Regions from separate parts of the Streptomyces sp. NPDC050485 genome, predicted to be linked through region 1. Evidence: predicted binding sites of a transcription regulator. Region 1 holds the regulator's gene; the other holds the start of a gene.

The links. Region 1 encodes HrcA, which represses chaperone genes, less so after heat shock. Its sites were predicted from a motif close to TTNGCACTCNGNNNNNCNGAGTGCNAA; they were not measured.
Positions count from the first base shown of each region.
Region 2: a site for HrcA is predicted at 1,527-1,553, ahead of groL (chaperonin GroEL). Genes of this name have one in related genera too.

Region 1 is NZ_JBITHR010000001.1:195,802-201,755, forward strand. It holds gene ACIBK6_RS00925 (hypothetical protein) at 1-74, opposite strand, end outside; gene ACIBK6_RS00930 (16S rRNA (uracil(1498)-N(3))-methyltransferase) at 356-1,102, opposite strand; gene ACIBK6_RS00935 (nitronate monooxygenase) at 1,099-2,190, opposite strand; gene dnaJ (molecular chaperone DnaJ) at 2,347-3,483, opposite strand; gene hrcA (heat-inducible transcriptional repressor HrcA) at 3,484-4,503, opposite strand; gene ACIBK6_RS00950 (MBL fold metallo-hydrolase) at 4,660-5,379, shown strand; gene ACIBK6_RS00955 (DUF3097 domain-containing protein) at 5,410-5,954, shown strand, end outside.
Region 2 is NZ_JBITHR010000010.1:160,664-166,617, reverse strand. It holds gene thrC (threonine synthase) at 1-320, shown strand, start outside; gene ACIBK6_RS21705 (MoaD/ThiS family protein) at 352-627, shown strand; gene ACIBK6_RS21700 (cold-shock protein) at 1,027-1,230, shown strand; gene groL (chaperonin GroEL) at 1,683-3,305, shown strand; gene ACIBK6_RS21690 (DUF4097 family beta strand repeat-containing protein) at 3,554-4,297, shown strand; gene ACIBK6_RS21685 (hypothetical protein) at 4,275-5,222, opposite strand; gene ACIBK6_RS21680 (DUF397 domain-containing protein) at 5,549-5,884, opposite strand; gene ACIBK6_RS21675 (Scr1 family TA system antitoxin-like transcriptional regulator) at 5,868-5,954, opposite strand, start outside.

The DNA of each region.
Region 1 (5,954 bases):
ATCGCCAGGGCGGCCGTGGCCAAGGCGGGCAGGGTGCGGTGTGCGGTGCGGCGGTACGACCTCTTGGCCCCCATGAGCGCCAGGGTGCCACCGTCGCACCCGGGGGCGGTAGTTTTTTTGCGGCCGTTGTCCGATTCCGGCCGCAGCCCGGTGCGCACGGGGCTCCGCCCCGGACCCCGCTCCTCAAACTCCCCCAAGGCCTGAAGGGCCAGGGGGGACCCCCATGAGAGGCTGGATTTTTGCCCGCCAGGACTTATTCGCCAGGCGGAACGTTCTGCCCCGCCAGGACCCTTTCGCCCGCCAGGACCTGTCGCCAAGCAGGCCGTTTCGCCCGCCAAGGGGGCGAATTCGGGGGCTACGACCAGCGGCCCGTACGCCCCATCAGGAGGGCCGCTGCCACCGTGCCCGCCGTCGACGTGCGCAGGACGCTGCGGCCCAGGCGGTACGGCTTGGCTCCGGCCTGGGTGAAAGTGGCCAGTTCGTCCGGGGAGACCCCGCCCTCGGGGCCCACCACCAGGACGATCTCGCCGTGCTCGGGCAGTTCGGCGGTGGCCAGCGCGCCGGAGGCGTAATCGCGGTCCTCGTGCAGGACCACCGCCAGGTCGGCCCCGGCGAGCAGCGCCGCCACCTGCTTGGTGGTCATCGCCTCGGACACCTCGGGGAACCGCACCTGGCGCGACTGCTTGCCCGCCTCGCGGGCCGTACTGCGCCATTTGGCAAGGGACTTGAGGCCGCGCTCGCCCTTCCACTGGGTGATGCAGCGCGCGGCCTGCCACGGCACGATCGCGTCGACGCCCGTCTCGGTCATCGTCTCCACGGCGACCTCGCCCCGGTCGCCCTTGGGCAGCGCCTGGACCACGGTGATCCGTACCGCGGGCTCGTCCTCGGTCGCGCACCCGCCGGTGATCCGTACGACCAGGCGGTCCTTGCCCTCGGCGGCGACGACCACGGCGTCCGCCCAGGTCCCGCGGCCGTCGGTCAGGGTCACTTCCTCGTCCGCGCGCAGCCGCTTGACGGAGACGGCGTGCCGCCCCTCCGCCCCGTCCAGGACGAACTCGCCGCCGCCCGGCACCTTGTCCACGACGAAGACCGGGGCGGTCATGACGCACTCCTCATGTTCCTCAGATTCTGCAGTGTCGCGGTCAACTCGGCGCCCGCGGCGTCGAGTTCGTCGGCCAGCACCTCGACGAGGCGGCCGGCCGGAAGATCGCGGGCCAGCCGGTGGCCCTGTCCGGCCCAGAGCGCCATGCCCTGGGGGTCACCGGCCCCGGCCGCCGCCTTGCGCAGGCCCGCGGTGAGCTGGTGCACCTGCGGATAGGCGGCGGGGGCGTACGGACCGTGCTCCCGCATGAAACGGTTCACCAGGCCGCGCGCGGGCCGCCCGGAGAACGCCCTCGTCAACTCCGTACGGACGAACAGGGGGTTGGTCAGCGCCTGCTTGTGCAGTACGTTCGCGCCGGATTCCGGGCAGACCAGGAACGCCGTGCCGAGCTGTGCCGCGGCCGCGCCCGCCGCGAGCACCGCCGCGATCTGCGCGCCGCGCATCAGGCCGCCCGCCGCGACGATCGGCAGCTGGACCGTCTCCTTGACGAGTGCGATCAGCGTGAGCAGTCCGAGCCCTGCCCCGCCGGTCTGCGGATCGTCCCGGTAGGTGCCCTGGTGGCCGCCCGCCTCGACACCCTGCACACACACCGCGTCCGCCCCGGCCCGCTGCGCGGCCTGCGCTTCCTGGGGGGTGGTCACGGTGACGATCGTGTACGTGCCGAGCTTCGTGAAGGCGTCGAGTACCGCGCGCTCGGGGCAGCCGAAGGTGAACGAGACGACCGGTACCGGGTCTTCGCGCAGGATCGCCAGCTTGGCCTCGTAGTTGTCGTCGCCCCCGGTGTCGGCGTCGCCCAGCGGCGTCTCGTACCAGGAGGCCTCGCCCGCCAGCTGGTGCCGGTAGACCTCGATGGCGGCGGGGTCGGTGTGCGGGTCCTGGGGCATGAACAGGTTGACTCCGAAGGGCTGGTTCGTCAGCCCGCGCAGCTGCTTGATCTCCTGGTACATGCCGTCGGCGGTCTTGTACCCGGCGGCGAGGAATCCGAGCCCGCCGGCCTCGGAGACGGCCGCGGCCAGTGCCGGACCGGAGGCGCCACCCGCCATGGGCGCCTGCACGATCGGATACCGGCAGAGATCGGTCAAAGCCATGCTCGCATCGTGCCATGTGCTTGCTCTCGCACCGAATCGCCCGCTGATTGCCCACCCCGCACGGGGCTCCGCCCCGGACCCCGCTCCTCAAACGCCGGAGGGGCTGGCTTTCCCGGGCAGTACCGGGAAAGCCAGCCCCTCCTCGTTTCTTTCGGCTCAACGGCCGTTGAACGCGTCCTTCAAGCGGGAGAACAAGCCCTGCTGGCCCGGCTGGAACTGGCCCGTCGGGCGTTCCTCGCCGCGGAGTTTGGCCAGCTGGCGCAGGAGGTCCTCCTGCTGGGGGTCCAGCTTGCTCGGGGTCAGGACCTCGACGTGCACGATGAGGTCGCCCCGGCCGCCGCCGCGCAGATGCGTGATGCCCCGGCCGTGCAGCGGGATGGACTGGCCGGACTGGGTGCCCGGACGGATGTCCACCTCCTCCATGCCGTCGAGCGTCTGGAGCGGCACCTTCGTGCCGAGCGACGCCGCCGTCATGGGGATGGTGACCGTGCAGTGCAGGTCGTCGCCGCGGCGCTGGAACACGTCGTGCGGGAGTTCGTGGATCTCCACGTACAGATCGCCGGCGGGGCCGCCGCCGGGGCCGACCTCGCCCTCGCCCGCGAGCTGGATCCGGGTGCCGTTGTCGACACCGGCCGGGATCTTCACGGTGAGCGTGCGGCGCGAGCGGATGCGGCCGTCGCCCGCGCACTCCGGGCACGGGGTCGGGACCACGGTGCCGAAGCCCTGGCACTGGGGGCAGGGGCGCGACGTCATGACCTGGCCCAGGAACGACCGGGTGACCTGGGACACCTCGCCGCGGCCGCGGCACATGTCACAGGTCTGCGCGGAGGTGCCGGGCGCGGCGCCCTCGCCCGAGCAGGTCGTACACACCACGGCGGTGTCGACCTGGATCTCCTTGGTGGTGCCGAAGGCCGCCTCGTTGAGGTCGATCTCCAGGCGGATCATTGCGTCCTGGCCGCGGCGGGTCCGCGAGCGCGGGCCGCGCTGCGAGGCCGTGCCGAAGAAGGCGTCCATGATGTCCGAGAAGTTGCCGAAGCCACCGGCACCGAAGCCACCGGCACCGCCGCCGCCCGACGACGACAGCGGGTCGCCGCCGAGGTCGTACACCTGCTTCTTCTGCGGGTCGGAGAGCACCTCGTAAGCGGCGTTGATCTCCTTGAACCGCTCCTGGGTCTTCGGGTCGGGGTTCACATCGGGGTGAAGTTCCCTCGCCAGCCTCCGGAAGGCCTTCTTGATCTCGTCCTGAGATGCGTCGCGGCGCACGCCGAGTACGGCGTAGTAGTCCGTGGCCACTTACGACTCCGCCAGGATCTGTCCGACGTAACGTGCCACTGCGCGTACCGCTCCCATCGTTCCGGGGTAATCCATGCGGGTCGGTCCGACCACGCCGAGTTTGGCGACCGCCTCGCCGCCGGAACCGTAGCCGACCGATACGACGGACGTGGAGTTCAGTCCTTCATGGGCGTTGTTCTCGTGCCCGATGCGTACGGTCATGCCCGATTCCTTGGCCTCGCCGAGCAGCTTGAGGAGCACGACCTGCTCCTCCAGCGCCTCCAGCACCGGCCTGATGGTCAGCGGGAAGTCGTGTCCGAAGCGGGTGAGATTGGCGGTGCCGCCGATCATCAGCCGCTCCTCGGTCTCTTCGACCAGGGTTTCGAGGAGGGTGGCGAGGACCGTCGAAACGGTTCCTCGGTCCTCCGGTTCAAAGGACTCCGGCAGGTCCTGCACGAGCTGCGGCACGTCCGCGAAGCGGCGCCCCACGACCCGTGCGTTGAGCCGGGCCCGCAGGTCCGCGAGCGAGGCGTCGCCGAACGGCGCCGGGCAGTCGACCATGCGCTGCTCGACCCGCCCGGTGTCGGTGATCAGCACCAGCATCAGCCGGGCCGGCGCCAGTGAGAGGAGCTCCACGTGCCGCACCGTCGAGCGGGTCAGCGACGGGTACTGGACGACCGCCACCTGCCGGGTCAGCTGCGCGAGCAGCCGCACCGTACGGGCGACGACGTCGTCCAGGTCGACGGCGCTGTCCAGGAAGTTCTGGATCGCGCGGCGCTCGGGCGACGACAGGGGCTTGACGCCCGCGAGCCGGTCGACGAAGAGCCGGTAGCCCTTGTCGGTCGGGATCCGGCCGGCGCTGGTGTGGGGCTGGGCGATGAAGCCCTCCTCCTCCAGTACCGCCATGTCGTTGCGCACGGTCGCCGGTGAGACGCCCAGTGCGTGCCGCTCGGTCAGGGCCTTGGACCCCACCGGCTCCTCGGTGCCGACATAGTCCTGGACGATGGCGCGCAGCACCTCAAGCCTGCGTTCACTGAGCATCGCGCACACCTCCAGTTGCCGTCCGTTTTGGCACTCGCTGTGTTCGAGTGCCAGCAATCCCCCGGCCAGTGTACGGCCGACCGGTACGCCCCTAGCAAGGGCGGCCGACCACGCTACCGTGCGACGTCACCGGGGGATTGCGGATAGCGTCGCGTCATGGACGTCAATTGGGAAGAGTTCGGCTGGGAGCGCCTGGGTGACGGGGTGGGCCGCAGGCGCCTGCCGGTCTGGGACGCCACGGCCGGGCTGGTCTCCGGGGAGCACGGGCTCCTCCTTTACGACACCGGCGCGACCCTCCAGGAGGGCGCCGAGCTCCGGACGCAGGCCGAGGCGCTGTTCGGCCGCCGGGTGACCCATATCGCACTCAGCCACCCGCACTTCGACCACGTCCTCGGCACGGCCGCCTTCGCCGGCGCCGAGGTGTTCGGGGCGGTCGGGATCGAGCGCGCCCTCGACCGCGACGAGCTGCGCAGCGACGCGACGCGCCAGGGTGTGCCGGACGACGCGGCAGCCGAGGCCGCCGACCTGCTGGTCAGGCCGCAGCACATGGTGTGCGGCGAGTGGACCCTGGACCTGGGCGGCCGCCAGGTCCTGCTCGCCAACGTGGGCCCGGGCCACTCCGGCCACGACCTGGCGGTCCTGGTCCCGGCGAGCGGCGGATCTCCCGAGATCGTCTTCTGCGGCGACCTGGTCGAGGAGTCGGGCGAGCCCCAGGCGGGCCCGGACGCGGTGGGTTCGCGCTGGCCGGCCGCCCTGGACCGGCTGCTCTCGCTGGGCGGCGAGGACGCGGTGTACGTACCGGGGCACGGGTCGGTGGTCGACGCGGCCTTCGTCCGCGCCCAGCGGGACCAACTCGCGGCCAGGTTCGGCTCGTAGGGGTGGGCGGGCCGCCGTATTCTCTGTCGAATGCGCAGCTACAGCCCTGACCTGACGCCCCCCTGGAAGAAGAAGCAGGCCCCCGCGCCCGAGGTGCCGGCGGAGGCCGATCTGGTCGTGGAGGAGGTCTCCACGGGGTTCTGCGGGGCCGTGATCCGCTGCGAGAAGACGGCCGAGGGGCCGACGGTCACGCTGGAGGACCGCTTCGGCAAGCACCGCGTCTTCCCGCTCGCGCCGCGCGGCTTCCTGCTGGAGGGCAAGGTGGTCACGCTGGTACGCCCCTCCGCCGCCCCCGTACGCCCCGCCCGCACCGCCTCCGGATCGCTGGCCGTACCGGGCGCGCGGGCCCGGGTCGCGCGGGCGGGCCGGATCTACGTCGAGGGCCGCCACGACGCGGAGCTGGTGGAGAAGGTGTGGGGCGACGACCTGCGCATCGAGGGCGTGGTCGTCGAGTACCTGGAGGGCATCGACGACCTCCCCGCGATCGTCGCCGAATTCTCCCCCGGCCCGGACGCCCGCCTCGGCGTCCTGGTGGACCACCTCGTTCCCGGCTCGAAGGAGTCCCGCATCGCGGC
Region 2 (5,954 bases), on a different contig from region 1:
CGGCGGACGGCCCGTACGTCCTGGACATCGCCCGCCGCACCGGCGGCGCGGTGGAGGACGTCAACGACGAGCAGATCGTCGACGCCATCAAGCTGCTCGCCCGCACCGAGGGCATTTTCGCGGAGACGGCGGGCGGGGTGACGGTGGGCGTCACGAAGAAGCTCATCGAGGCCGGTCTCATCGACCCGTCCCTCACTACGGTTGTTCTCAACACGGGTGACGGCCTCAAGACGCTCGACGCCGTGGCCCCGACCACCGGCCCGACCGCGACGATCCGCCCGAGCCTGGACGCGTTCCGCGACGCGGGCCTCGCCCACTGAGCCACTGCCGAACGACTAGGAGCACCGAACCATGAGCGTGAACGTCCGCATCCCCACGATTCTCCGCACCTACACCGGCGGTCAGGCCGAGGTGCCGGCCGAGGGCGGGACCCTCGCCGAGGTCATCGCCGACCTGGAGAAGAAGCACACCGGGATCGCCGCGCGCGTCCTGGACGACCAGGGCAAGCTGCGCCGCTTCGTCAACGTGTACGTCAACGACGACGACGTGCGCTTCGAGCAGGGCCTTCAGACCGCCACGCCCGAGGGCGCCGGAGTCTCGATCATCCCGGCCGTCGCCGGAGGCTGATCCGTCGCGCGTTTCCCCCGAATTGCCCTCTCCGCACGAGAAGCGGAGGGGGCAATTCTGCATGGTTGATCGCGGTACAGTTGGGAAGGCCCCTTCGCTTCGTGTGCCAAGTGCATATGAGAACGCGACAACATGGGGTCAAAGTGTGCGAGCCATTTGCTCCTTAAGTGCACTTTGCCCGGCCCGACTTGCCCCGGAATGTTGAATTCATGGCATTCCGCTCTCCGAGTGTGCCCGGAATTCTCGTCCGATTGACCTGTTGCAGAGGGCAGTTGGGCAGATACATTCAGCCGCGGTCGACGCGTTCCGGCGCACACCCTCTCCTGTCGGAGGGTGGAGGTCTGACCCGGGTCCGCGAAGTGCGGTCCCGTGCAAGGGCCAGTAATAGGGGAGTTAGGCATGGCTCAGGGCACCGTCAAGTGGTTCAACGCGGAGAAGGGGTACGGCTTCATCGCGGTCGACGGTGGTGCGGATGTTTTCGTCCACTACAGCGCGATCCAGATGGACGGCTACCGCACCCTTGAAGAAGGTCAGCGAGTCGAGTTCGAGATCTCGCAGGGCCAGAAGGGTCCGCAGGCGGACATGGTCAAGCTCGCCGTCTGATCTCGGCGCGATCGACCACCGACGCACTCACGCATGAGGGGGGCTGCCCAAAAGGGTGGCCCCCCTCACGCGTTCCTCCGTCCCAGGGGGCTGCCCCTTCAGGGGCGCGGGGAACTGCGCGACCAGCCACGCACGGTCCGCAGGCGTATTCCCCGAAGCCCCTCCGGAGTTTGAGGAGCCGGGGCGTGGGGGCGGAGCCCCCGCCGGTGCCGGGTCGCAGCCGAGGGAGGCCGACAGAGGACCCGGGTTCAAGAGACTCGCTTGCACTCGCAGGGGCCGAGTGCTAATCATTGGCGTTAGCACTCTCCCAGTGAGAGTGACAGAACTTGGATCGGGTCAGTGAGGCCCGCAGGCCGGGTGGGGCAAGGAACCACAAGGGCTGCAGGCCGTCCGTCGCGGGCACCGGCACGGTCCACGAAGAACGCCACCCCTGTCCGGGAGGACCACTTCACATGGCCAAGATCATCGCGTTCGACGAGGAGGCACGGCGCGGTCTCGAGCGCGGGATGAACCAGCTCGCCGACGCCGTCAAGGTCACCCTTGGCCCCAAGGGCCGCAACGTCGTCCTCGAGAAGAAGTGGGGCGCCCCCACGATCACCAACGATGGTGTTTCCATCGCCAAGGAGATCGAGCTCGAGGACCCGTTCGAGAAGATCGGCGCCGAGCTGGTCAAGGAAGTCGCCAAGAAGACGGACGACGTCGCCGGTGACGGTACGACCACCGCGACCGTCCTGGCCCAGGCCCTGGTGCGCGAGGGTCTGCGCAACGTGGCCGCCGGCGCCAACCCGATGGCCCTCAAGCGCGGCATCGAGAAGGCCGTCGAGGCCGTCTCCGGCGCCCTGCTTGAGCAGGCCAAGGACGTGGAGACCAAGGAGCAGATCGCCTCCACCGCCTCCATCTCCGCCGCCGACACCCAGATCGGCGAGCTCATCGCCGAGGCGATGGACAAGGTCGGCAAGGAAGGCGTCATCACCGTCGAGGAGTCGCAGACCTTCGGTCTTGAGCTTGAGCTCACCGAGGGCATGCGCTTCGACAAGGGCTACATCTCGGCGTACTTCGCCACCGACATGGAGCGTATGGAGGCGTCGCTCGACGACCCGTACATCCTGATCGTCAACTCGAAGATCAGCTCGGTCAAGGACCTGCTGCCGCTCCTTGAGAAGGTCATGCAGTCCGGCAAGCCGCTGCTGATCATCGCCGAGGACGTCGAGGGCGAGGCCCTGTCGACCCTGGTCGTCAACAAGATCCGCGGCACCTTCAAGTCCGTCGCCGTCAAGGCTCCGGGCTTCGGCGACCGCCGCAAGGCCATGCTCGGTGACATCGCCATCCTCACGGGCGGCACGGTCATCTCCGAGGAGGTCGGCCTCAAGCTGGAGAACGCCGGTCTCGACCTGCTCGGCCGCGCCCGCAAGGTCGTCATCACCAAGGACGAGACGACGATCGTCGACGGTTCCGGTGACAGCGAGCAGGTCCAGGGCCGCGTCAACCAGATCCGCGCCGAGATCGAGAACAGCGACTCGGACTACGACCGCGAGAAGCTGCAGGAGCGCCTGGCGAAGCTCGCCGGCGGTGTTGCGGTCATCAAGGCCGGTGCCGCGACCGAGGTCGAGCTCAAGGAGCGCAAGCACCGCATCGAGGACGCCGTTCGCAACGCGAAGGCGGCCGTCGAGGAGGGCATCGTCGCCGGTGGTGGCGTGGCTCTGCTCCAGGCTTCCTCGGTCTTCGAGAAGCTGGACCTGGAGGGTGACGAGGCGACCGGCGCCAACGCCGTGAGGCTCGCCCTGGAGGCCCCGCTGAAGCAGATCGCCGTCAACGGTGGTCTTGAGGGCGGCGTCGTCGTGGAGAAGGTGCGCAACCTGGCCGTCGGCCACGGTCTGAACGCCGCCACGGGCGAGTACGTCGACATGATCGCCGAGGGCATCATCGACCCGGCGAAGGTCACGCGCTCCGCGCTGCAGAACGCCGCCTCCATCGCGGCGCTCTTCCTCACCACCGAGGCCGTCATCGCCGACAAGCCGGAGAAGGCCTCTGCGGGCGCTCCGGGCGGCATGCCGGGCGGTGACATGGACTTCTGATCCCTCACGGATCAGTAGCTCCATAAAGCGGCACAGCAGTACAAGCGGTACGAAGCTGTACGCCGAGGGCGGTATCCCCATCAAGGGGGTGCCGCCCTTCGGCTTTTCCGACCCCAGGGGGTACGGAAAAGTGGAAGGGCAGTAGGGGTGCTGGGTTCATGGCGGGAGCCTTCGGACCCGGTTACGTTGGTGATCAACGGCGGCAGCAGCCCGAACCGCCCCAACTGACCGACACCCGGGGGACTTTCATGCGTACCACACAGCTGCGGATCCGCTCCATCGCGGCCGTGACCCTCACCGCGCTCGCGGTCGGCGCGCTGGGCGCGTGCGACGTCGTGAACGACAAGGTGTTCAAGGACGACAGCAAGGTCTCGCAGAAGATCACCTCGGTACGCATCGACACCAAGTCCGGGGGCGTACGGCTCCGGGGCAAGGAAGGCCTCGCCAAGGTGTCCCTGCACCGTGAGGTCACGTACCGCGGTACGAAGCCGGAGGGCTCGACGTATCGCGTCGAGAACGGCGTTCTGGTGCTCAACGACTGCGGCTCGCACTGCTCGGTGGACTACACGGTCGACGTCCCGGCCGGGATCCCGGTGACCGGCTCGGCCAAGGCGGGCGGCATGAAGCTGTCGGCGGTGGGCGAGGTGAAGGTGTCCACCAGCGACGGGGAGATCATCGTGGACGGGGCGAACGGACCCGTCGACGTCCACACCACCAACGGCTCGATCAAGGCCGGCGGCCTGAAGGGCACGGGCATCAAGGCGCAGACCTCCAACGGCTCGATCTCCATCACCCCGGCGATCGCCCAAGACGTCCGCGCGCAGACGTCCAACGGCAGCATCAGCGTCACCGCCCCGTCCGGCCCGTACCGGGTCTCCGCCCAGACCCACAGGGGCGGCAAGAACATCGGCATCGCGGACAACCCGTCCGCCGCGCACCACCTGGACCTGACCACCAGCAACGGCGAGATCACGCTGAAGTCCACCAAGTAGACAGCCCTGTGGGAGCCCTCTCGGGTCGTCGGGTCGCTGCCGCGCGGGCTTCGGCAGCATGGGCGCGGACCCTGTCGGACGGGAGAGCGGCGCGGGGTAGGCGTGGTTCGCCTCGGCAGGAGGCGCACTCACCGCCCGGCAGAGCCTCTGGGCGTCCAGGGGCGCCGCACTTCGCACACTCCAGAACGCGCAGGGCCGGACGCGGGGGCGGTGGTTCCGGCGGTAGCTTGCCGATGAGGCGGGTCCGGGTGATGGCGGCGGCACTGTAGACCGGGGTCGGGAGACCGGCGGTCAGGGCACGCAGTACGTCCTGTTCCGTCGCGCCGCGCTCGAACCAAGCGGCCGCCAGCGGTTCCAGGTCCGAACAGTCCCTCGCCGAGAGGGAAAGCGCCGGTGCGGTACGCCCCAGCGCGGCCAGCAGTATGAACGCCCGGCTGCGGGTGGCCGGTTGAGCAACAGTGGGAGCGGGGGAGAGGGAGGGAGCGAGGGCAGAGGGAGGCGGGGGCGGCGGCGACGGGGCCGTGTCCTCGACACCCCCTCGGGTGAATTCCGCCCACCATGCGTCGTCCCGCGCCGTGCGCGAGAACCAGGTGCGGGTCACCCATCGCGCGCTGTCCGAGCCGAGCAGATGTTCGCGCCCCCGGCGCAGGTGGCCCGCGCCCACGAGGTACTGAAGAGCGGTACGCAAGGCGCACTGGCCGTATGGCAGCACCTTGGCCAGCGTCTTCACGGAGATGTCCGCGCCTTCCGGGAGCCGGTCGACGTACGCGGCGATGGCTGCCTCGCGGGGCGGAAGGTGCGCGAAGTCGTTGTTCGTGCGGTCCGGTTGGCCGGGTGTCGAACGCTTTCCGTAGCCCGGATTGGCCATGGGATGCGGGTCTGCGTGCGCGGTGGAGGGCACGGCACTAAAGTGGCTGTCAGCCATCAGATCGGCCTTTGATCGTGGTGGTCAAACCGCCGGATCGGTCGTTTCGATCTTGCGGTCAAGCCCCCGGAGGTGTTCCCGCACCTGACGGGGGCTGTTTGCTGTCTGGGACGCTAGAGGGTCGTCACCCTCCGTGGCAAGTCGAACGCGGAAAGTGCGAATTCTTCAACGCGTGCGCCCAACTGGCAGGGAGGGAGGGCGGGTTGAGGCCCTCCGCCCATTCCTTTTCAAGCACGGCTCGGGGCTCACTGCTTGAGCTTCGGGACATGCGCGACGAGCCGGCCACCGTATGACGGCGACCGGCTCGTCCTCGGCGAACGGGGAGTTCAGCCCGCCATGTTGGATCCCTTTACGTCGGCGATGAAGGCCGACCACGCTGCGGCTCGGAACACGAGCGTCGGGCCGCCGGGGGCGGCCTTGGAGTCGCGTACGGGGATGATGTGGGCGAAGTCGTCCGCGACTTCGAGGCAGTCGCCACCGTCGCCCCCGCTGTAGGTGGACTTGCGCCAGCGGCCAACTTCGAGGCAGTTGCCTCCGTCGCCCCCGCTGTAACTGGACTTCTGCCAGCGGGCTATCTCAAGGCAGTCGCCTCCACTGCCGCCGCTGTAACTGGACTTGTGCCAAGTGGCTTTGCTCAGGTCGTACTCAGGGCTGATCCTCATGGGCGTAATCCTCCGCCACTGATTTGATCAGGGCCAGGGATTGTTGAGGTGACAGTGCGCTGGCCCCCAG